DNA from 4 places in the Catonella sp. genome. Region 3 is predicted to be linked to each of the others. Evidence: predicted binding sites of a transcription regulator. Region 3 holds the regulator's gene; each other region holds the start of a gene.

Region 1 (5,607 bases), on a different contig from region 3:
ATTTCCTGATGAAAGGTATGAAGCACTTATAAAGGAAACCATTATACCAAGGGCCAGAAAGAAGGCGTTAGACATTCTTAGCCGTGCAGACTGTTCTGAAGCAGATTTAAAAAGAAAACTGTCTCTTAAAGATTTTCCTCCTGATGTTATTGATGATGCACTAAATTATGTTAAAAAGTTTAATTATGTCAATGATGAAAGGTATGCTGAGAACTATATTAATTACAGAGGTAAGTCTAAAAGTAAACGCCAGTTGAAAATGGAGCTTGCAGCAAAAGGTATAGAAGGAACTATAATAGAAAATTTGATGGTTGATGACAGGAGTGATGAAGAAGCTTTATTCAACTTACTTAGGAAGAAAATTAAAAATCCTAAGGAGGTAGATGAAGAAAAAAAGAGAAAAATATATGCTTACCTTTACAGGAAGGGGTTTAATACGGAATTGATTGCTTCAGTACTATGTGATTACCTCTCTCGTACTTGACTTTTTTTATCAAACAGTATAAAATTTAACTGTTGTATGTATCAGTTGAATTATGGAATGATAATTTAGCATAGATTTATTGTACAATGAAAATTAAATAAGGAGGTGCTCCGGTGGAACCGATTGTTGTTACAGCTATTGCTGTATTCGTTACTGCTGCGGTTACTGCTCCTACTGTTTGGAAAATTGCGATTTCTAACCGTATTAAGAACTATGAATCTAAGGTTGGAACTGCAGAGGAAAGAGCCAGGGAAATTATTGAGAAAGCTAATTTAGAAGCTGAAACTAAGAAACGTGAAGCCTTGCTCGAAGCCAAAGAGGAATCTCTGAAAGCTAAAAATGAGTTTGAGAGGGAAAGTAGGGAGAGAAGAACAGAATTACAGAAGTACGAAAAAAGGGTATTAACAAAGGAAGAAGCTACAGACAGAAAAAGTGAAGCACTTGAGAAACGTGAAATTAAGCTAAATGAACGTGAGGCGGAACTTGAAAAAGGGAAAAAGGATGTGGAGGAGCTTCATTCAAAGCAGCTTGCTGAGCTTGAAAGAATATCAGGAATGACCTCCGATCAGGCAAAAGATTATATCCTTAAAACTGTCGAAGATGATGTTAAGCACGAAATGGCGGTTATGGTCAAAGAACTCGAAAACAGAGCAAAAGAAGACGCGGATAAAAAGGCGAAGGAGATTGTTGTTTCTGCTATCCAGCGCTGTGCTGCTGACCATATTGCTGAGGCTACTATATCTGTGGTACAGCTTCCTAATGATGAGATGAAAGGTAGGATTATAGGTAGAGAGGGTCGTAACATCAGAACTCTTGAAACTCTTACCGGAGTTGACCTTATAATCGATGATACTCCAGAGGCGGTTGTTCTCTCAGGGTTTGATCCGGTTAGGAGAGAGGTTGCAAGGATTGCGCTTGAAAAGCTCATCGTAGACGGAAGAATTCATCCTGCAAGAATTGAGGAAATGGTCGAAAAGGCACAAAAAGAGGTTGAGGTACAGATAAGAGAAGAAGGTGAAGCTGCTGCTCTTGAGTGTGGCATTCATGGAATTCACCCAGAGCTTATTAAACTTCTTGGTAGAATGAAGTTTAGAACCAGTTATGGTCAGAATGTACTTAGACACTCAGTTGAAGTTGCTCAGCTGTCTGGCATCCTAGCTGCAGAGTGTGGTTGTGATGTTAAACTTGCTAAGAGAGCCGGACTTTTGCATGATATTGGTAAGTCTGTAGATAGAGAGCAGGAAGGTTCACACGTACAGATTGGTGTTGAGCTTTGCAAAAAGTATAAGGAATCACCTACTGTCATCAATGCAGTTGAGTCTCATCATGGAGATGTAGAGCCTTCTACACTTATCTCTTGTCTTGTTCAGGCTGCAGATGCTATCTCTGCCGCAAGACCTGGTGCAAGAAGAGAAACCTTAGAGACCTATACTAACAGACTCAAGGAGCTAGAAGACATAGCTAATGAGTTTGAAGGTGTTGACAAATCTTTTGCTATTCAGGCCGGCAGGGAAGTCAGAGTCGTTGTTTTTCCTGATCAGGTTGCTGATTCTGAGATGGTGCTTTTGGCACGTAATTTATCTAAGAAGATAGAAGCTTCTCTAGAGTATCCGGGCCAGATAAAAGTGAGCATTATTCGTGAGTCCAGAGCTGTTGATTATGCAAAATAAAATTTAGTCCCTGTTTTTTCAGGGACTTTTTTTGTTGATTGAAGTATCAAATACTTTTGACATCCACATCATATTATTAAAACAGTATAAGAAGGGAAATAAAATGAAGTATATATCTTGGAATGTTAATGGGCTAAGAGCCTGCCTTACAAAGGGTTTCATGGATTTTTTTAATGAAATAGATGCAGACGCCTTCGGACTTCAGGAGATTAAGCTTTCAGAAGGTCAGCTAGAGCTTGATTTGCCTGGTTACTATCAGTACTGGAACTATGCTGAGAAAAAGGGTTACTCAGGCACTGCGTTGTTTACTAAGGTGAAACCAATAAATGTAACATACGATATGGGAATAGACGAACACGACCACGAGGGAAGGGTAATTACAGCAGAATATGAAGACCATTTTTTTGTTGTATGTTACACACCTAATGCAAAACAGGAGCTTGAAAGACTTGACTACAGAATGGTATGGGAGGATGACTTTAGAGCTTACCTTAACGGACTAAAGAAAACTAAACCTGTTATACTTTGCGGAGACTTGAATGTAGCACATAAGGAGATAGACCTTAAGAATCCAAAAACAAATCGTAGAAATGCAGGTTTTACAGATGAAGAAAGAGGAAAGATGTCGGAGCTATTAGATGCCGGTTACATCGATACCTTCAGATATTTTTATCCTGAACTTGAAAATGTATATTCCTGGTGGTCCTACAGATTTAAGGCAAGAGAAAAGAATACAGGCTGGCGCATTGACTACTTTATCACCTCTGATGATTTTAAAGACAGACTTAGAGATGCCAAGATTCACTCTGAGGTATTGGGAAGTGACCACTGCCCTGTAGAGCTGGACTTTGAGTAATGTATTCAATATACAAATTATTGTTTTAATGCTGGAAAGTGTAAGAGTTTCGTGGTATATTAAAAAAAAAGAGATTGACAGAACAAAGAAAGAATGATAAAATTTTAACAAGCTAGTTAAAAAAATAACAAGGCTGTTTTATCCTAAAAAATACACACCGGTAAACCGGCAGATTGAAGGGAGAATTACGATGGAAAAAAAGACTCGTGACATCATTGACAGTGTTGAATCGCTTGAGAAGGCTCTTAAGAAGCTTCGTGCAGCACAAGAAGAGTTTTCTACCTATTCACAGGAGCAGGTAGATAAGATTTTCTTTGCAGCCGCAACTGCTGCCAATCAGCAGAGACTTCCTCTTGCTAAAATGGCGGTCGAAGAGACAGGCATGGGTATCGTGGAAGACAAGGTTATCAAGAATAACTATGCCGCAGAGTATATTTATAACAAATATAAGAACTCTAAGACCTGTGGTGTTATTGATGAAGATAAAGAGTTTGGATTTGCAAGAGTTGCAGAGCCTCTTGGTATACTTGCTGCAGTTATTCCTACCACTAATCCTACTTCAACTGCTATATTTAAGACACTTATAGCGCTTAAGACCAGAAATGGTATTATCATAAGCCCACATCCACGAGCTAAGAAATGTACTGCAGAAGCGGCAAGAGTTGTGCTTGAGGCTGCTGTAAAAGCTGGTGCGCCTGAAGGAATCATTGACTGGATAGATGTTCCTAGTCTTGAGATGACCAATCTGGTTATGAAAGAATGTGACTGTATCCTTGCTACAGGTGGTCCTGCAATGGTTAAGAGTGCTTATTCATCAGGAAAGCCTGCGCTCGGTGTTGGTGCCGGTAATACCCCTGCTATCATTGATGAGTCAGCCGATATCCTTATGGCAGTCAACTCAATCATCCATTCGAAGACCTTTGATAATGGTATGATTTGTGCTTCTGAGCAGTCAGTGATTGTAGATGCAAAGATATATGATGCAGTTAAGGCTGAATTTAAGAGAAGAGGCTGCTACTTCCTTAAGAAGGATGAGATTGAAAAAGTTCGTAAGACGATAATTATAAATGGCGCTCTGAATGCTAAGATAGTTGGTCAGAAAGCTGCTACAATAGCTGAACTTGCAGGAGTTAAGGTAGACCCTGCAACCAAGATTCTTATAGGAGAGGTTACAAGTGTTGAACTTAGCGAAGAGTTTGCACATGAGAAGCTTTCACCGGTACTTGCTATGTATAAGTCAAAAGATTTTGCAGATGCTCTAAGCAAAGCAGAAAGATTGATTGCAGATGGTGGTTACGGACATACTTCTTCTCTCTATGTTAACTCAGTTATCGAAAGAGAAAAGATAGCAGAGTTTGGTGAGCGCATGAAGACCTGCCGTATCTTAGTCAATACACCTGCTTCACAGGGAGGTATCGGAGATATATATAACTTCATGCTCACTCCATCTCTTACTCTTGGATGTGGTTCTTGGGGAGGCAACTCAGTTTCTGAAAATGTAGGAATCAAGCAGTTGTTAAATATCAAGAATGTAGCCGAGAGGAGAGAAAATATGCTTTGGTTTAGAGCACCTGAAAAGGTTTACTTCAAGAAGGGATGTCTCCCTGTAGCACTTGAAGAATTAAGGGATGTAATGAATAAAAAGAAGGTATTTATAGTAACAGATACTTTCCTTTTCCAGAATGGCTATACCAAGTCTGTTTCAGATAAGTTAGACCAGTTAGGCATAGTACATCAGACTTTCTCAGACGTAGCTCCTGATCCTACACTGAATTCAGCTAAAAAAGGTGCAGAACTTATGAGAAGCTTTGAGCCTGATTGTATCATTGCAATTGGTGGTGGTTCTGCTATGGATGCTGCTAAGATTATGTGGGTTCTATATGAACATCCTGAAGTAGACTTCTATGATATGGCTATGCGTTTTATGGATATTAGAAAGAGGGTATATACCTTCCCTAAGATGGGTGAAAAGGCTTACTTTATAGCTGTTCCTACTTCAGCAGGTACTGGCTCAGAGGTTACACCTTTTGCAGTTATTACTGATGAAGTTACCGGCAACAAGTATCCTCTTGCGGACTATGCACTACTTCCAAACATGGCTATAATAGATGCAGATATGATGATGAATGCTCCTAAGGGACTTACTTCATCTTCTGGTATAGATGCTGTTTCACATAACCTTGAGGCACTTGTTTCGGTTATGGCTACAGATTTTACAGACGGTATAGCAAAACAGTCATTACAGATGATTTTTGAATATCTTCCAAGGGCTTATGATAACGGACCAAATGATCCTGAGGCAAGAGAGAAGATGGGACATGCTGCTTGTATGGCAGGTATGGCTTTTGCAAATGCATTCCTTGGCATAATGCACTCAATGGCGCACAAGCTTGGTGCCTTCCACCATATACCACATGGTATTGCAAATGCACTTATGATGGAGCAGGTTATCCGCTTCAATGCATCTGAAGTACCTACCAAGATGGGAACCTTCCCACAGTATCAATACCCTAAGACACAGAGAAAGTATGCAGAGGTTGCAGAGGCTCTGGGATTTAAGGGTAAAAACGACGCTGACAGTGTAGAAAAGCTTATTG
Region 2 (5,607 bases), on a different contig from region 3:
ATCAGTTTATTATACCTAATGGAATGTTTGCATATAACAAACTGACAAGCTTAAATCTCCCTACCAATATCAAGGCTATAGGTAATCAGGCATTTATTGGTAATGATATAACATACATTAATATCCCTGCCGAGGTAGAAGTTATATATAATGAGGCTTTTCTCAGAAGCTATGAAAATTTTAATAGTAACTTTACAGCAAAACTTAACTTTGCATACGGCAGTAAACTTAGAAAAATAGGATACGCGGCATTTAACGGCGCCTGCATAGGAGGAAGGCTCTCCTTCCCAAGCACAGTTGACTTCATTGGTGCGTATTCCTTTGGATACAATAAGATAACAGAGCTTTCACTTAATGGACTTAGTGCTCATATCCGCACCCGTGCCTTTGGTAATACAACCTTAAAATCCGTAGAAGGATTAGACTTTAAGCCAAGCGACGATATGAAGGTTTTGTCAAAGGAGATGTTTGCTGAGATTGGACCTGATTATGGCTCATTGCATTCGCTTAAAAACGTAAGCTTTGACTATGCTAATCTAGACCCTGGCTTTACAGGTTTGGGGCATGATGCTTTTTATGACCAGCCTATTAAAAGCATGAAAATTCCTGCTCAGATTGTTACCTTTGGCAACAGTGTATTTGGCTCCTTAAATGCTTACCTTGAAAACGGCTGGTACCAGTCTACCGAAGGCACTCACGCACGTGATTTTAGGGTTGCCTTATACAGGGTAGATAAAAGCCTCAACTATGTGACTACTAACAATGTACCTGATGGAAAAACCTATGTCTTTAACCCTGTGCTTTTTGAGCTTAAGCTTAAAGATAATTCAGGGAAGAATTACGCTGATTATGTAACCAATATTCAGATTGAGGGTACTAACAGGAAATCCACAATTGCAAAAATCGACATGGAAGATGCCCACAACTATGTTGATTACAAGAATTTCAAGTTAGGTGACAAAGTTACCTTTAGCCTTAAGCAGAGTCTTCCTGCTGGCTACAGGCTTGAAAGTCCTGGGCTAAAGTCACTTGGAAATAACAGATATGAGATTGCGCTTGACCTACGTAGTGGAGCTGTAAAGGAAGCTAGATATAATGATTCTGAATACATTGTTGGATATATGAAGACAACCATAAGCTTGGTTGATCCTACTAAGCCTGTGCAGCCTACTCCGCAACCTACACCACAACCAACACCTCAGCCGACTCCACAACCTACACCTCAGCCGGCACCACAGCCAGCTCCACAACCTACACCACAGCCTGCTCCACAACCTACTCCACAGCCTAGTAATCCGGTTCCGCCTTCACAGCCGGTTACTCCTAGTCAGCCAAGTACTGGCGGTGGCGGACAGATTATCTATCCGGTAGTTCCATCCATCAACGATAACGGTTCATCAAACACAACTGTTAGTGATGACACTACCCCTCTTAGTCCTGTGAAGCTATCAGCTTTTGACAAGCTTATAGCAAAGCTTAAGAAGACTGCTGATAAGAACAAACTGAAGGCTATCCGTAAGAAGATAAATGCCAAGAAAGGCCTTACTCTTGAACAGTTTGCAAAAGAGCTTGTGAAAAAGAAGATAATCAAAAAGGCCAACAAGAAGGATACAAAGAAGTATCTAAAGGGAGTTAAGACTTCAAAGTGGGCAAGAGCCTATGTAGCCGGCCTTATAAAGACAGGTGCTCTTACCAAAAAGGATATTAAGAATGTAAAGAAGAAGGTTACTGAGAATAATGCAGCTAAAATACTTACAAAGATTTTTATCAAAAGTAAGAAGATAAAGAAGTAATCTAAATTTGCAAAGAAAATTATCATAAGAATAGGGTGTCAGACATTTTGACATCCTATTTTTTATTGTTGTTTAGCATAATAACGAAGAAATTTCATTAACAACAAAGTCCTACAGGTTTAAATTTCCTGTAGGACTTTTTATGTTTTATTCAGCATCCCTTATATAGTAAAAGTTATCCTCCGGCAGTTCACCTATAGCCTTTTTGTCCACCTTTTTAAGTGAACCAAGATAGGTCTTAGCTGCCTTTTTCATAGTTTCTCCTCTAAGGCAGGCTACCTTCCCTGAAGCAATTATCTTAGCCGCCTTATCAGTATCAGCAGCATCATATTCTTTGATTAACTTCCCAGACTCTTCCTCATTCTCCTTCTCAGTCATCCACATTGCAGAATAACTATAGTCTCCTAATAGAGCGTCTACAGCATGCTTATTTTCCCTAACAAACTTAGCAGTTGTAAAGATACCTGACATAGAATGTTTTTTCCTGTTAGACTTATCCCACTTTTTAGTAACATCAATCACAGTAGTTGCAACCATCCTGATATTACCGCCTGTTTTATCATAAAGCTTTACAGCAGCTTCAATAGGAAGTACTGCCATGTCAAGCTCACCTTTTACAAGCTTATCGCCAAGTTCCTCAGATGAAGATGACTGACTAAAATCATAGCCATTTACTGTCTTATCCTGCTTTGCGTTATCAATAAGCTTAGCCAGGCCTACTATATCGTTTCCTTTAATTCCTGCAATCTTTACCGTAACGCCGCTGTCCTCTATGAAGCCACAGCAGTTATATACTTCCTTTGATGACTTGTCTGACACATCAGCCTTCGTGGCACTGCTTGTAGCCACTTTGTCACTTTCTTCAGTCTTATTCACATTAACAGCAGATACTGCTGCCTCTGAAGCATTTGCTTCCACTACAATATTTTTACTTGAGGTAGGCTTATTCTCAGGCTCAACATTAATATTTTTTGTCGCTGTAGCAGTTCCACAGGCAGTAAGTGATAAACCTAACACAAATGTCAATACAGTATTAATTATTTTCTTTCTCATAAATCTCCTTAATCAATATTTTTGTAATAAATGACAAATTCCTCATCAAACAAGCAAACAATGAATTTACGTGCTTCTGGCACTTATCAAAATATATCACACAAACTTAGGTTACACATAGGCTTTCATTATAACGGAAGGCTAAATATATAACAACTGATAATTATTATCAATAATTTCTATAAATCTTCCAGTTTATTTGTTTATTTTTTAACTATCCTTGATTTTCCTTTAGCTATTTTGTACAATTAAATTATCGATATTAAAACTATATTTGTGGGATATTTTTGAGAATTAATCCATGGTTTTTTGCATATTTTTACAAATGAGTAGTTATCGGTTCAAAAATTATGATGGTAAATCAAAGGAGGTAGTTAAAATGAGCCGTTTGGAAATTTTTACGCCGGACAGAGCCACTCTTGTAATTGAAGACTTGTACAGAACTCTGGACAAAAGAATAGAGGCAAGCCCTCCCGGACTCTGTCCTGTAGACATCACAAGAGCATTTATTGAAATGTGCCATGCACAGACCTGTGGAAAATGTGTTCCCTGTCGTGTAGGACTGCTCCATCTAAAGCACATGATGACAACTGTTCTTAATGGTACAGCCACTATGGACATCATCGACCTTATAGAGGAGACTGCCAAATCAATTTCAGAAACTGCAGACTGCGCTATTGGTTACGAAGCTGCACATATGGTGTATAAGACAGTTACCGCTTGTCGTGATGACTTTGAAGAGCATATCAGAAATGGCCGCTGTAACTGTATGACAAAGCAGCCTGTTCCTTGTGTTGCTCTCTGCCCTGCACATGTGGATGTTCCGGGATATCTCGCCCTTGTTAGGGAAGAGCGCTATGCTGATGCAATCAGGCTCATAAGAAAGGATAATCCATTCCCAACTACCTGTGGATTTATCTGTGAGCATCCTTGCGAAGAAAAATGCAGAAGAAATATGGTAGATGATGCTGTAAATATCAGAGGAATCAAGCGTGTTGCAGCTGATATGGCAGGAAAGGTTCCACCTCCTCCATGTGCACCTTCTACAGGCAAGAAGATTGCCATTATCGGCGGAGGTCCTTCAGGGCTTTCAGCAGCTTACTATTTACAGCTTATGGGGCATCAGACAACTGTATATGAAATGTTGCCTAAGCTTGGTGGTATGCTTAGATACGGCATTCCTAACTATCGTCTGCCAAAAGACAGACTTGAGGAGGATACAGACGCTATCCTTGCTACAGGTGTAGAAGTAAAATACGGTCTTAAACTTGGTGTTGACCTCCTCTTACCTGACTTAAAGAAAGAATACGATGCAGTTCTTATAACTATAGGCGCGTCTACCGATAAAAAGCTTGGGCTTGAAGGCGAAGATGCTGAAGGAGTTATGTCTGCAGTTAAGTTCCTTAGAAATGTAGGTGTTGAGCAGTATGACGACCTTACAGGACAGAATGTAGCCATCATCGGTGGTGGTAACGTGGCTATGGATGCAGTAAGAACAGCAGTCAGACTTGGCGCGAAGAAGGTTAGCTGCGTCTACAGACGTAGAATAGCAGATATGACTGCCCTTCCTGCTGAAATCGAAGGTGCTCTTGCTGAAGGTGTTGAGATGGTTGCACTTAAGGCTCCTTCAAGACTTGAAATAGAAAATGGACATATAAAGGGTATCTGGGTAACACCTCAGATGATATCTAAAATAAGTGACGGAAGAGCCTCTGTAATACCTACAGGCGAGCCAGATGAGTTCATTCCTTGCGAGACTCTCATAGTAGCAATCGGTCAGAATATAGAGACCAAATACTATGAAGATGAAGGAATACCTGTACAAAAGGGTAAGATGTTTACCATGCCTAACGGTGGATTTACAGGACTTCCGGGAATATTTGCAGGTGGAGACTGTGCTTCAGGCCCTGCTACCGTAATCAAGGCTATTGCCGCTGCAAAGGTTATGGCTGCAAATATTGACGAATTCTTAGGCTATAAGCACGATATTACCTGCGATGTCGATATCCCTCTTCCAAGCAAGGTAGAGCACTCAGCCTGTGGCAGAGTTGAACTTACGGAGCGTGAAGCTTCTGACAGGGTACATGACTTTGATGGTGTAGAGAATTGCATGAACAAAAAGGAAGCCTGCCAGGAATCAGGTCGCTGTCTCAGATGTGACCACTTTGGCTTTGGAATATTCAAAGGAGGTCGTGAGAATATATGGTAAATTTAACAATAGATGGAAGAAGCGTAAATGTGCCTGAGGGAACTTCCATAATGGATGCGGCTTATAGTGCCGGAGTTCCTGTTCCTCACCTTTGTTTCTTAAAGGAAATCAATGAAATAGCTGCCTGTCGTGTTTGTATAGTTGAAATAGAGGGCAAGGATAAGTTTGTAACAGCCTGCAACAACAAGGTTGAAGAAGGGATGGTAGTATATACCAACAGCCCTAAGGTAAGACTTGCAAGACGCAGAACAGTACAGATGATACTTTCACAGCACGACTGCAAATGTGCAACCTGCGTAAGAAGCCGTAACTGCTCGCTTCAGACTCTTGCAAATGACCTAAACATCACAGACACTCTTTATGAGGAGCGTCTTGAGGTTCAGGAATGGGATAAGACATTCCCACTTATAAGGGATTCTAAAAAATGTATCAAATGTATGCGCTGCGTGCAGGTCTGTGATAAGGTTGCAGGGCTTGGTATCTGGACTCTTGAGGGCACAGGTGCAAGATCAACGATAAATGTATCAGGTTCAAGAACAATAGCAGAAGCAG
Region 3 (5,607 bases):
CCAATTCTTTGATATGAGGAGTAAGGATATAGTTCTTTTTCATATCTTTAACAGGATTAAAATTCCTTTTCTCCCTTTCTTCGACTATCTCTCTAAAGAGTGTGAGCCCATCTGCATCTATAACAGTCCTCACTTCTGATATCTCTAAGGTTTTATCAACCAGAGACTTGCTCCTTTTGGTTAAGCCAAGACCCGGACCTATTACTATCGCGGCTGCCCATTCCTTCACAGCCTTCTCCAATTTATCTGCAGTTACCTTACTTATCGCCTTGTCAGCACTATCTTCATATGTAGTAAGTATAGCTTCCGGAAGCAGGTTTTGCAGAGACTGTCTGTTTGCTTCAGGCACAAAGAGTCTAATAAGTCCTCCACCTGTTCTGTATGCCGCAAGAGCTGAAAGGAAAGATGCTCCGCACATTTCCTCTGAACCCGCTATTATCAGTATCTTACCAAAGTCCCCCTTATTGCTGTACTCTCTTCTTTCAGGCATATAGTAGCTTATTTGAGACTCATCAAAGGTAAATGTATCTGGAGAAACCATCTCCAGGGCTTTTTTAGGAAAACCTATGTCAGCCACAACAATCTCACCTGCATAATCTTTACCCGGATATACGGCTATCCCCAGCTTATTTACGCCAAAAGTAATTGTGTAATCACATTTAACAGCTACCCCTTCAACCTTTCCATTGCTGCCATTCACTCCCGAAGGGATGTCCACCGCTACCTTCACTGAATCAAACATATTGATATACTCGGTAAACTTAGCCAAGTCTCCTTCAAGCTTACCCTTAAATCCCACTCCAAATACCGCATCTATGACTATAGCCTGGTTAAATTCACTTTTTTCAGTAATTAGCTTGGCTGGATTGGCTATTTTAACTGCTACTCCGCTATTTTTAGCAAGCCTTATCTGCAGCTTTGTCTGATTGGTAAACTTTTCTTTTTTCCCAACCATTATTACCTCTGAATTATACCCCCATTCATGGAGTATTCTTGCACAGGCAATGCCATCTCCGCCATTGTTGCCGGAGCCGCAAACTGCTATAATCTTTTTATCCTCGTCATCTCTTAGAAGCTTATCCCTTATAAACTCCGCCACAGACAGAGCCGCTCTTTCCATAAGCACCATCCCGGGCATGCCAAGTTTTCTTGCATCTTCATCTAGTTTTTTTGCTCCTTCGCTGTCTACAAGTCTTATCATAATCAGCCCTCCGCCACTGCTACAGCACTCACATATTCTTTGGTATCCGAGATTGAAACAAAGAATGCTTTAATACCAAGTTCCTCTTGTTTTAATTTTGCACTACCATATAAGTTCACATAGGGTTTCCCAAGCTCATCCCTTAGGACTTCTATCTCTCTTATCTTAAATCCCAGAAAGCCTGTTCCCATCGCCTTTGCCACTGCTTCTTTCACAGCCCAGTTTCCTGCTGCCCTATCAGGTTTTTTTTGAATCAGCTCTCTTTCATGCTCAGTAAAAACATACGACAAAAAAGCATCCTTTTCGCATGCTTTTTTGACTCTTGATTTTTCAATTAAATCATTACCAATCCCTATAATCAAGCTAATATTCCTTTACTTAGACCCCTTATTTTTAAGTGAATAAGAGAGTCTCATCAAAGTGTCCGAAAGGTGAATTGTTTCAACTATAACATCCTTTGGTAATCTAAGATCTACAGGTGCAAAGTTCCATATCGCCTTGATACCGCACTTTACGAGTTTTGCTGCAGTTTCAGTTGCCATTTCCTTCGGAACTGTAATGGCAGCTATGTCTACCTGATTATTTTTGATATAATCAGGCAGGCTGTCCATTCCAAGTATTTCTATAGTTCCGATTTTCTTACCAATTAATTCAGGCTTAATATCAAAGACCTGCTTTACATAAAATCCTCTTTTTGCAAAATCAGTATAATTCGTGATTGCAGTTCCTAGATTACCTGCTCCTACTATAATAAGGCTGTAGTCTTTATCAAGCCCCAAAATTTTGGCAATCTCATTGTATAGATACTCTACATTGTAACCATAACCCTGCTGACCGAAGCCCCCAAAATTATTTAAGTCTTGTCTAATCTGAGATGCCGTAACCTGCATTCTCTCGCTTAACTCTTTAGAAGAAATCCTGTCTATCCCCGATTTCAGTAAATCCCCCAGATATCTGTAATATCTAGGCAGTCTCTTTATGACCGCAGGAGATATATTCTTTGACTCCATATTTTTTCCTCCAACCCCATTCAGTGTTATGATTTACACTCCTGCAGGTACATCCTTAATACTAAATGATATTCTTCCCATCTTATCTTTTCCAAGGCAGATAGTCTTTACTATATCTCCAAGCGTAAGCACATCTTCAACATTGTTTATTCTCTCTTTTGAAACCTTAGAAATATGCACCATTCCTTCTTTACCAGGAGCAAATTCAACAAAGGCACCGAATTCTTTTATTGATACAACCTTACCGGTATAAACCTTACCTTCTTCAAACTCAGTCACTATCATTCTTATTATTTCTTTAGCTTCATTTATCTTATCAATGTCCGTACCACAAATACTTACATTTCCTTCATCGGTAATGTCTATCTTAACTCCTGTCTTGTCTATGATGGCATTGATGGTCTTACCCTTCTGTCCAACAACCTCACCAATTTTTTCAGGATCAATCTTAATCTGCTCAATCTTAGGTGCATATTCATTCACACTTGGTCTAGGCTCTGCTATTGCAGGTCTCATACAGGTGTCCATGATGAACATTCTGGCTTCCCTTGTTCTTGCGATCGCACCTTCTACTATCTCCCTTGTAAGGCCGTGAATCTTGATATCCATCTGAATAGCCGTGATTCCCTCTGTTGTACCTGTTACCTTAAAGTCCATGTCTCCAAAGAAGTCTTCAAGTCCCTGAATATCTGTAAGGAGTACATAGTCCTCATCTGTCTCACCTGTAACCAAGCCACAGGAAATGCCTGCTACCATCCTCTTAATAGGCACACCCGCAGCCATAAGCGACATACAGGATGCGCAGGTGGAAGCCATGGAAGTTGATCCGTTTGACTCGAAAGTCTCTGATACTGTACGGATAGCGTATGGGAATTCCTCTTCGCTAGGAAGTACCGGTATAAGAGCTCTTTCAGCCAAAGCACCATGTCCTATCTCTCTTCTTCCCGGTCCTCTTGATGGCTTTGTCTCTCCTACTGAATATGAAGGAAAGTTATAGTGATGAATATATCTCTTGTAGGTCTCTTCTGCATTAAGTCCGTCCACCTTCTGAACCTCTGAAAGAGGTGCAAGAGTGGTAATATTACAAATCTGAGTCTGGCCTCTTGTGAACATAGCTGAGCCATGAACACGAGGTATGAGATCAACTTCAGCTGCAAGCTTTCTTATCTGAGACATCTCACGGCCGTCCGGACGCTTATGGTCTTTTAATATCATCTTTCTGACAGTCTTCTTCTGATACTGATATACGGCGTCAGAAAGGAAAGGAAGCCATTCTTCATTTTCAGCAAAATGCTCGCTAAGCTTATCCATGATAGCAGAAATGTTCTCTTCCCTTACCTGCTTTTCATCAGTAAATACAGCCTTTTCCATCTCCTCCGGTGTAACAACTTCCTTGATTGCAGCAAAGAACTCCTCCGGTACTGCATATCTCTCATACTCTGACTTAGGCTTGCCACACTCTGCTGTTATCTTCTCGATAAATGCGATGATCTCCTGGTTGATTTCATGAGCCTTATATATAGCCTCAATCATCTTTGCCTCAGGCAGCTCATCAGCACCTGCCTCTATCATAATAACCTTCTCTTTTGTAGAAGCAACTGTGAGCTTAAGGGCTGAGCAAGCCATCTGGGCATTACTTGGATTGATTACAAATTCTCCGTCAATAAGACCTACCTGCGTAGTTGCACAAGGTCCGTCAAAAGGCACATCAGATATAGCTGTTGCTATAGCTGAACCAAGCATGGCAGTAAGTTCAGGAGAGCAGGTCGGATCTACGCTAAGAACAAGGTTGTTCAGTGTAACATCATTTCTGTAATCCTTTGGGAAAAGAGGACGCATAGGACGGTCAATTACCCTTGAAGTAAGTACCGCATTCTCAGAAGCCTTACCCTCTCTCTTGTTAAAGCCTCCCGGAATCTTACCTACAGCATACTGCTTCTCCTCATATTCCACTGAAAGTGGGAAGAAATCAATACCTTCTCTTGGCTTCTCTGATGCTGTACAGGTAGAAAGAACAACTGTATCGCCATAGTGCATAAGCGCTGCACCATTAGCCTGCTTGGCAACCCTGTCTATATCTACTGTAAGGGTACGTCCTGCAAGTTCCATACTAAAACTCTTAAACATAATTTTACTATCTCCTTTTTATACTGGCTTTGTAAATCCCGAAACTACTGAAAAAATGACTCCTTTGAATCAGCTTTTCAGAAGTCTCGGCAAAAAATTAACAAAGCTAAAAACAGTATATCACACCCGCATTCCAATCGCAATAGTAGTGTGATATACCTATTTACATATGTATTTCTTCAAATTCTTTAACAGATACAGGTTTCGCAAACAAATATCCTTGGAAATAATCACATTTGATATTTCTTAAGAATTCAAACTGTGATTTTGTTTCTACACCTTCACAGATTACAGGCATATCAAGAGCCTTCGAGAGCTGAACTATCATTCCTATAATCTTCCTGCTCTTTTCTTCATCCTTTGTTTTATATAAGAATCCCATATCAAGCTTGAGTACATCTACAGATATATCCTTAAGCATATTAAGTGAAGAATATCCACTTCCAAAGTCGTCCATCTCCACTGTAAATCCAAAGTCCCTAAGCTTTTCTACTATCATAAGCCTACTCTCAACATCCTTCATAATCAGGGTTTCTGTGATTTCAAGCTTTAGTCTTGCAGGGTTAATTTCATATTTTTCAACTATCCTTACAAGCTCTTTGTAAATATCTAGAAAATAGAAGTCTGCAGGCGAAATATTCACTGAAATATAATAATGACCATTTCCTTCATTCTGCCATTTCTTTAATAGTTTTGCTGCTTCTTTCCATACAAACAAATCCACCTTGCTTATAAGACCGTTTTTCTCAAACATAGGTATGAATCTATACGGCGGCATCAGACCTTCGGTAGGGTGAATCCACCTGATAAGAGCCTCAGCTCCTATAACCTTGCCATCCCCATCACACTGTGCCTGCAGATACACCTTTAGCTGATTGTCACTGATGGCATTGTCAAGTTCACCTGAAAGTCTCTGTTCCCAGTATTTTAATTCTCTTATCTTATCATCATAGTAGAATATCTTATTCTGATAATCTTCCTTGTTCTTAGATATAGCCATTCCTGCTCTGTCAATCATCATAGATGGAGATAATTTTCTATCCTCAATGTAGTACACACCTATCTGCATATTGATAGGATAGTGTATGCCATCGGTCATCGATACTTCTTTTGCTATACTTTTGTATAGTTCTTCATCAAACTTATCTTTCTCTGTAAGAATACAGAACTTGTCTCCTGAAAGCCTGCAATACAAAGTATTCTTAGTTATTTTTTCTCTTAGCTTCCAAGCTATTGAGTTAAGCACTTTGTCACCAACAACTTTTCCAA
Region 4 (5,607 bases), on a different contig from region 3:
ATCTAAAGAGATATCAGGCTATGGTTACATCAGGCAACAGAGGAGCCATACTTGAAGTGCCTAAGATGCAGTAATATATTTATTTGATTGAAAGGAAAAGGAGAATTTATGGCAGAACTTAATGGATCGCAGATACTTGTTGAATGTTTGAAGGAGCAGGGAGTAGATACTATTTTTGGATATCCTGGCGGAGCAGTATTAAATCTCTATGATGAGCTTTACCGCCATCAGGATGAAATAAAGCATATCCTTACTTCTCACGAGCAGGGAGCTGCACATGCAGCTGACGGATATGCAAGGGCAACAGGTAAGGTCGGAGTCTGCCTTGCGACAAGCGGTCCGGGTGCAACCAATCTTGTAACCGGTATTGCCAATGCATATATGGATTCTGTTCCTATGGTAGCAATTACAGGAAATGTAGGCACCAATCTTCTTGGAAAGGATTCTTTTCAGGAGGTAGACATAGCAGGCGTGACCATGCCTATTACAAAGCATAACTTCATTGTAAAGGATGTAAAGAAGCTTGTAAAGACTATAAGAAGAGCATTTAAGATAGCTGCAAGCGGAAGACCCGGCCCTGTGCTTGTGGATATAACCAAGGATGTAACAGCCAATAAATGCGAATACAAAAAAGAGGATGTTAAGAAGGCGGATAAGGCCAAGAAAGAAAAAAGCTTTACTGAAAAAGAGCTTGATAAGGCAGCAGAAATGATAGCTAAGGCAAAACGCCCTGTCATTTTCCTTGGTGGCGGTGCCATCATCTCAGAAGCACACAAAGAAATAAAAGCCTTAGTTGACCTTATGGATGCCCCTGTTTGTGATTCTCTTATGGGAAAGGGAGCATTTGACGGCACTGACAAGCGCTATATGGGAATGATTGGTATGCACGGCACTAAGACTGCCAACTTCTCAGTTACTGAATGTGACCTCCTTGTGGTGCTTGGTGCAAGATTCTCAGACCGAGTTACAGGCAATACCAAGAGCTTTGCAAAGAGAGCCAAGATACTTCATATAGACATCGATCCTGCTGAAATAAATAAGAACATTAAGGTTGACCTTAGCATCGAGGGAGATGTAAAGGATGTACTTAAGGAGCTTAACAAGAAGCTTACTAAGCAGTCCCATGATGAATGGATGGAGCATATTGCAGAGATGCAGGCAAAGTATCCACTCAGATATCACGAAAATGAACTTACAGGCCCATATTTTATAGAGGAGCTTTACAGACTTACAAAGGGTGACGCCATCATTTCTACAGAAGTAGGACAGCATCAGATGTGGGCTGCACAGTTCTACAAGTATAGTAAGCCTAGAACCCTGCTCACATCAGGTGGTCTTGGAACTATGGGCTACGGGCTTGGAGCGTCCATCGGAGCGCAGATAGGCCTCCCAAACAAGCAGGTTATCAACCTTGCGGGAGATGGATGCTTCCGTATGAATATGAATGAGCTTGCAACTGCCGCACATTACAATGTGCCTATTATCGAAGTAGTATTTAACAACAATGTACTCGGTATGGTAAGACAGTGGCAGACTCTCTTCTACGGCAAGAGATACTCTCAGACTCTGCTTTCTCAGGATATTGACTATGTAAAGCTTGCTGAGTCAATGAATATAAAGGCTTTTAGGGTAACTAAGAAAGATGAAGTTGACGAGGTTATTAAGAAGGCTCTTAAGGCTAAAGGTCCGGTATTCATAGAAGTTGTAATCGATAAGAATGAAAGCGTATGGCCTATGGTGCCAGCCGGCGCAACTCTAGAGGAGACTTTCTCTGAGGAGGATGTAAAGGAAAAAGAGGCTAAGGCTAAGAAGTAAAGATAGAAATTAAAGAAACAGACTTGCATAAAGTAAGGGCTGTTTCTTTTACTATAAAGTATAGCAATAAGAATTGTGAATACTTTAACGAACAGAGGAGGGAACATATGGAAAGAGTTTATAATTTTTCAGCAGGACCTGCAGTGCTTCCCGAGGAAGTACTTAAAGAGTGCCAGGAAGAAATGATGAATTATGGGGGCAAAGGTATGTCAGTTATGGAGATGAGCCACCGCTCCAAAGCCTTTGAAAGCATTATAAATACTGCAGAAGCTGACCTTAGAGAGCTTATGAACATTCCTGATAATTATAAGGTGCTTTTCTTACAGGGCGGAGCCTCACTTCAGTTTGCCATGATTCCTATGAACCTTATGAAAAATAAGGTGGCTGACTACATTATCACAGGTCAGTGGGCAAAGAAGGCCTTTGAAGAAGCAAAGATATACGGTGATGCTGTAGCAGTGGCATCCTCTGCCGATGAAACCTTTTCATATATTCCTGACTGTAGCGACCTGCCTATAAGGGACAATGCAGACTATGTATACATATGCGAAAATAATACAATATACGGAACCAAGTTTAAGACTCTGCCTAATACAAAGGGCAAGACTCTTGTAGCTGATGTATCCTCCTGCTTTTTAAGCGAGCCTGTGGATGTAAGCAAATACGGTATCATTTACGGAGGAGTCCAGAAGAACATTGGACCTGCAGGAACTGTAATTGTGATTATAAGAGAAGATTTGATTACGGAAGATGTACTTCCCGGTACACCTACAATGATGAAGTACAAGATACATGCAGATAATAAGTCACTTTACAATACCCCACCTGCCTACGGTATCTATGTATGCGGCAAGGTATTTAAATGGCTTAAGGCGCAGGGCGGGCTTGGCGTGATGAAGGAGAAAAATGAGAAAAAAGCTGGTATTCTTTACGATTTTCTTGATAATAGCAAATTTTTTAAGGGCACAGTCAGAAAAGAAGACCGTTCTTTAATGAATGTACCTTTTGTAACAGGGAATGAAGAGTTGGATGCAAAATTTATAAAAGCGGCACAGGCAGCAGGCTTTGTAAACCTTAAAGGACATAGAAGTGTTGGTGGAATGAGAGCAAGTATCTACAATGCCATGCCGATAGAGGGAGTAGAGAAACTTGTTGAATTTATGAAGAAATTTGAGGCTGAAAACCTATAGTCTAAATGATAACGGCTGAAACATTTGTAATATTTAGGACTTAAAAAATATTAAACAGGTACAACTGAAATATATCTGTGGAAATATTAAAATTACAGGACAAAATATGAGCATCTGGGAGCTTGTTAGGGGGGGATACTATGTATAGAATAAAAACATTAAATAATATATCAGACATAGGACTTAAAGAGCTTGATGAAAATTATAGCTTTGTAGAAGAGTTGAGTGAGGCAGATGCTGTTCTTGTAAGAAGTGCAGATATGAAGTCTCTTGAACTTGGTGACAATCTTCTTGCCATAGCCAGAGCAGGTGTCGGAGTTAACAATATCCCTCTGGATAAATGTGCTGAGCAGGGAATAGTTGTATTCAATACTCCGGGAGCCAATGCTAATGCGGTTAAGGAGCTTGTTATAGCAGGACTCTTCCTTGCTGCAAGGGATGTGGTAGGTGGAATCAACTGGGTGCAGGATAACAAGGATGCAGAGGGGCTTTCTAAGCTTGTAGAAAAGGAAAAAGGAAACTTTGCAGGCAATGAGATAGAGGGGAAGAAACTTGGTGTAATAGGCCTTGGAGCCATAGGTGTGCTTGTTGCCAATGCATCAAAGAGACTTGGAATGGAGGTTTACGGCTGCGACCCTTATATCTCTGTAGAACATGCCTGGAGTCTTTCAAGGGATGTAATCCATGTAAAGACTGTAGAAGAGATATATAGAACCTGTGACTATATTACAGTACATGTACCTCTTATGGATGCAACTAAGCACATGATAAATGTTTACAGCCTTGGTCTTATGAAAGACGGAGTAGTTATCTTAAACTTCTCAAGAGATGCCCTGGTAAATGATGAGGATATTGAAAAAGCGCTTGCCAGTGGTAAGGTTAAGAAGTATGTAACTGACTTTCCAAATGAAAAAACAGCTAATATGAAAGGTGTTATAGCTATTCCACACCTTGGAGCCTCTACGGAGGAATCAGAGGATAACTGCGCAGTTATGGCAGTTAAGGAAGTTGTAGATTACCTTGAAAAGGGAAGTATAAAAAACTCTGTCAACTACCCAAACTGTGAGGTAGCAAAGCATACAAGTGTTTCACGAATTACCATATTACATAAGAATATCCCGAGCATGATAACTAAATTTACAACTGTGCTTTCTTCTTACAATGTAAATATTGAGGAGCTTGTAAACAAGAGTAAGGGAGACTATGCCTACTCTGTATTTGACATAGATACCATAGTTACAGATGAAATGAGAAAGGCACTTAGTGAGATAGAGGGAGTGCTTAAGGTAAGAAGTATCTAAGAGTGTAAAATGGCTGAAAATATAAATATCATAATCTATAAAAGGACATTTGCTTGATAAATTATATATATTTATCAGGTAAAAGTCCTTAATTTTTGGATGAATACTTTAACATTATATGACATATATATCTATATTCTGCAAAAAGTACATCAATATCTCTTTAAATTAAATAATTTTAGATATATAATATAAATAGAGAAGAAATGTAAAGGAGAAGCATTTGTGGTGGTAATGCTTGTATCATAGACATACTTTCATTTTTAGATGAACAATGATAAATATAATTGTCTGTAATAAACTTATGGAGGTATTGGTATCATGAAATTGTTGAAAAATCCATGTTTTATTATGTTTAAGTTGGGGTTTGTAGTTTCACTAATACTTATTGTAGCAGAAAAAATGCGTTTTATATCATTAGAATATGAGATAGCATTGCTTACTAATATCATATTTGCAGTATGCTTTGGATTCTTACTATATTTGGTAGCATATAATATTAAAAGAAATAATTTAATAAAAAATGGTTTAGTCTTTGATGCTATAGTGCTGGGAATAAATGATACATATTTGGGCTTTAGGATTGGAGGATTTAGATATTTTAGGTTGAATTATAGCTACATAAATCAAAATAATGAAACTGTATACAATATAAGTAATTTAATATATATCAATATATATGATTTTTCGTATATAAGAAAGCTAAATAATTATGAACTTAATAGGTTATTTAGAATAAAAATTTATGTTGCAAAAGATGACTCAAATAAATACTTGGCAGAAGTTTATAGAAAGTAGGTGGTATTTATGAAAAACAGAATTATAGGGATAATGATATGTCTAATGGCTGTAGCGGGAATCCTTCTATTTCCACTTAAGAGAGAAGTAACCTTAAAAAAACCAATAAAGCATTTTATTAAAGGTGTGCTTAGTGAACAAAGTGAAATAATAATAGATGGTGAAATTAAATATAACCTGTTAAGCTCAAAGATGAAGTTTATTGGTGATATTAATATTGAAGAATTCCATAGTCAATTAAGGAATGTAAAGGTTGAAATAATTTTAGATAAAAAGGATACCGTTGAGGTTCCTATTATTCGTGCGGGTATTCAAGACACCTCAAAAGGAGCAGAAGCTGTAAATGAGTCTATAGGTATCATGCGTATTAAAGGTGATTTTGACAGTTTGATACTTTACCCTATAGACAAAAATAGCGGGTCAATTAATATCAATAAGGATGACTATTGGACTTGTGATGATTAAGGAGATGTATAACCGTTTGTCAAATAAAAGCTGTGTTT

What was found. The regulator Rex, encoded in region 3, represses fermentation and respiration genes when NADH is low (regulators of the CRP and FNR family bind a similar motif). The targets are predictions, from matches to a motif close to ATTGTTAANTANTTAACAAT.
Region 1: the regulator Rex is predicted to act here: its motif matches at 3,103-3,122, upstream of adhE (bifunctional acetaldehyde-CoA/alcohol dehydrogenase).
Region 2: the regulator Rex is predicted to act here: its motif matches at 3,045-3,064, upstream of ACO6HM_RS01845 (NAD(P)-binding protein).
Region 4: the regulator Rex is predicted to act here: its motif matches at 1,888-1,907, upstream of serC (3-phosphoserine/phosphohydroxythreonine transaminase).

Annotation. Positions count from the first base shown of each region.
Region 1 covers NZ_DBHIEC010000006.1:129,126-134,732, reverse strand. The annotation lists gene ACO6HM_RS04890 (regulatory protein RecX) at 1-484, shown strand, start outside; gene rny (ribonuclease Y) at 607-2,154, shown strand; gene ACO6HM_RS04880 (exodeoxyribonuclease III) at 2,258-3,010, shown strand; gene adhE (bifunctional acetaldehyde-CoA/alcohol dehydrogenase) at 3,201-5,607, shown strand, end outside.
Region 2 covers NZ_DBHIEC010000002.1:160,107-165,713, forward strand. The annotation lists gene ACO6HM_RS01835 (leucine-rich repeat domain-containing protein) at 1-1,793, shown strand, start outside; gene ACO6HM_RS01840 (hypothetical protein) at 1,941-2,846, opposite strand; gene ACO6HM_RS01845 (NAD(P)-binding protein) at 3,226-5,055, shown strand; gene ACO6HM_RS01850 ([FeFe] hydrogenase, group A) at 5,049-5,607, shown strand, end outside.
Region 3 covers NZ_DBHIEC010000008.1:40,537-46,143, forward strand. The annotation lists gene ACO6HM_RS05715 (NAD(P)H-hydrate dehydratase) at 1-1,201, opposite strand, end outside; gene acpS (holo-ACP synthase) at 1,204-1,563, opposite strand; gene ACO6HM_RS05725 (redox-sensing transcriptional repressor Rex) at 1,576-2,211, opposite strand; gene ACO6HM_RS05730 (polyribonucleotide nucleotidyltransferase) at 2,245-4,338, opposite strand; gene ACO6HM_RS05735 (EAL domain-containing protein) at 4,502-5,607, opposite strand, start outside.
Region 4 covers NZ_DBHIEC010000009.1:85,793-91,399, reverse strand. The annotation lists gene ilvD (dihydroxy-acid dehydratase) at 1-74, shown strand, start outside; gene ilvB (biosynthetic-type acetolactate synthase large subunit) at 109-1,815, shown strand; gene serC (3-phosphoserine/phosphohydroxythreonine transaminase) at 1,923-3,005, shown strand; gene ACO6HM_RS06415 (phosphoglycerate dehydrogenase) at 3,146-4,306, shown strand; gene ACO6HM_RS06410 (hypothetical protein) at 4,628-5,104, shown strand; gene ACO6HM_RS06405 (hypothetical protein) at 5,114-5,569, shown strand.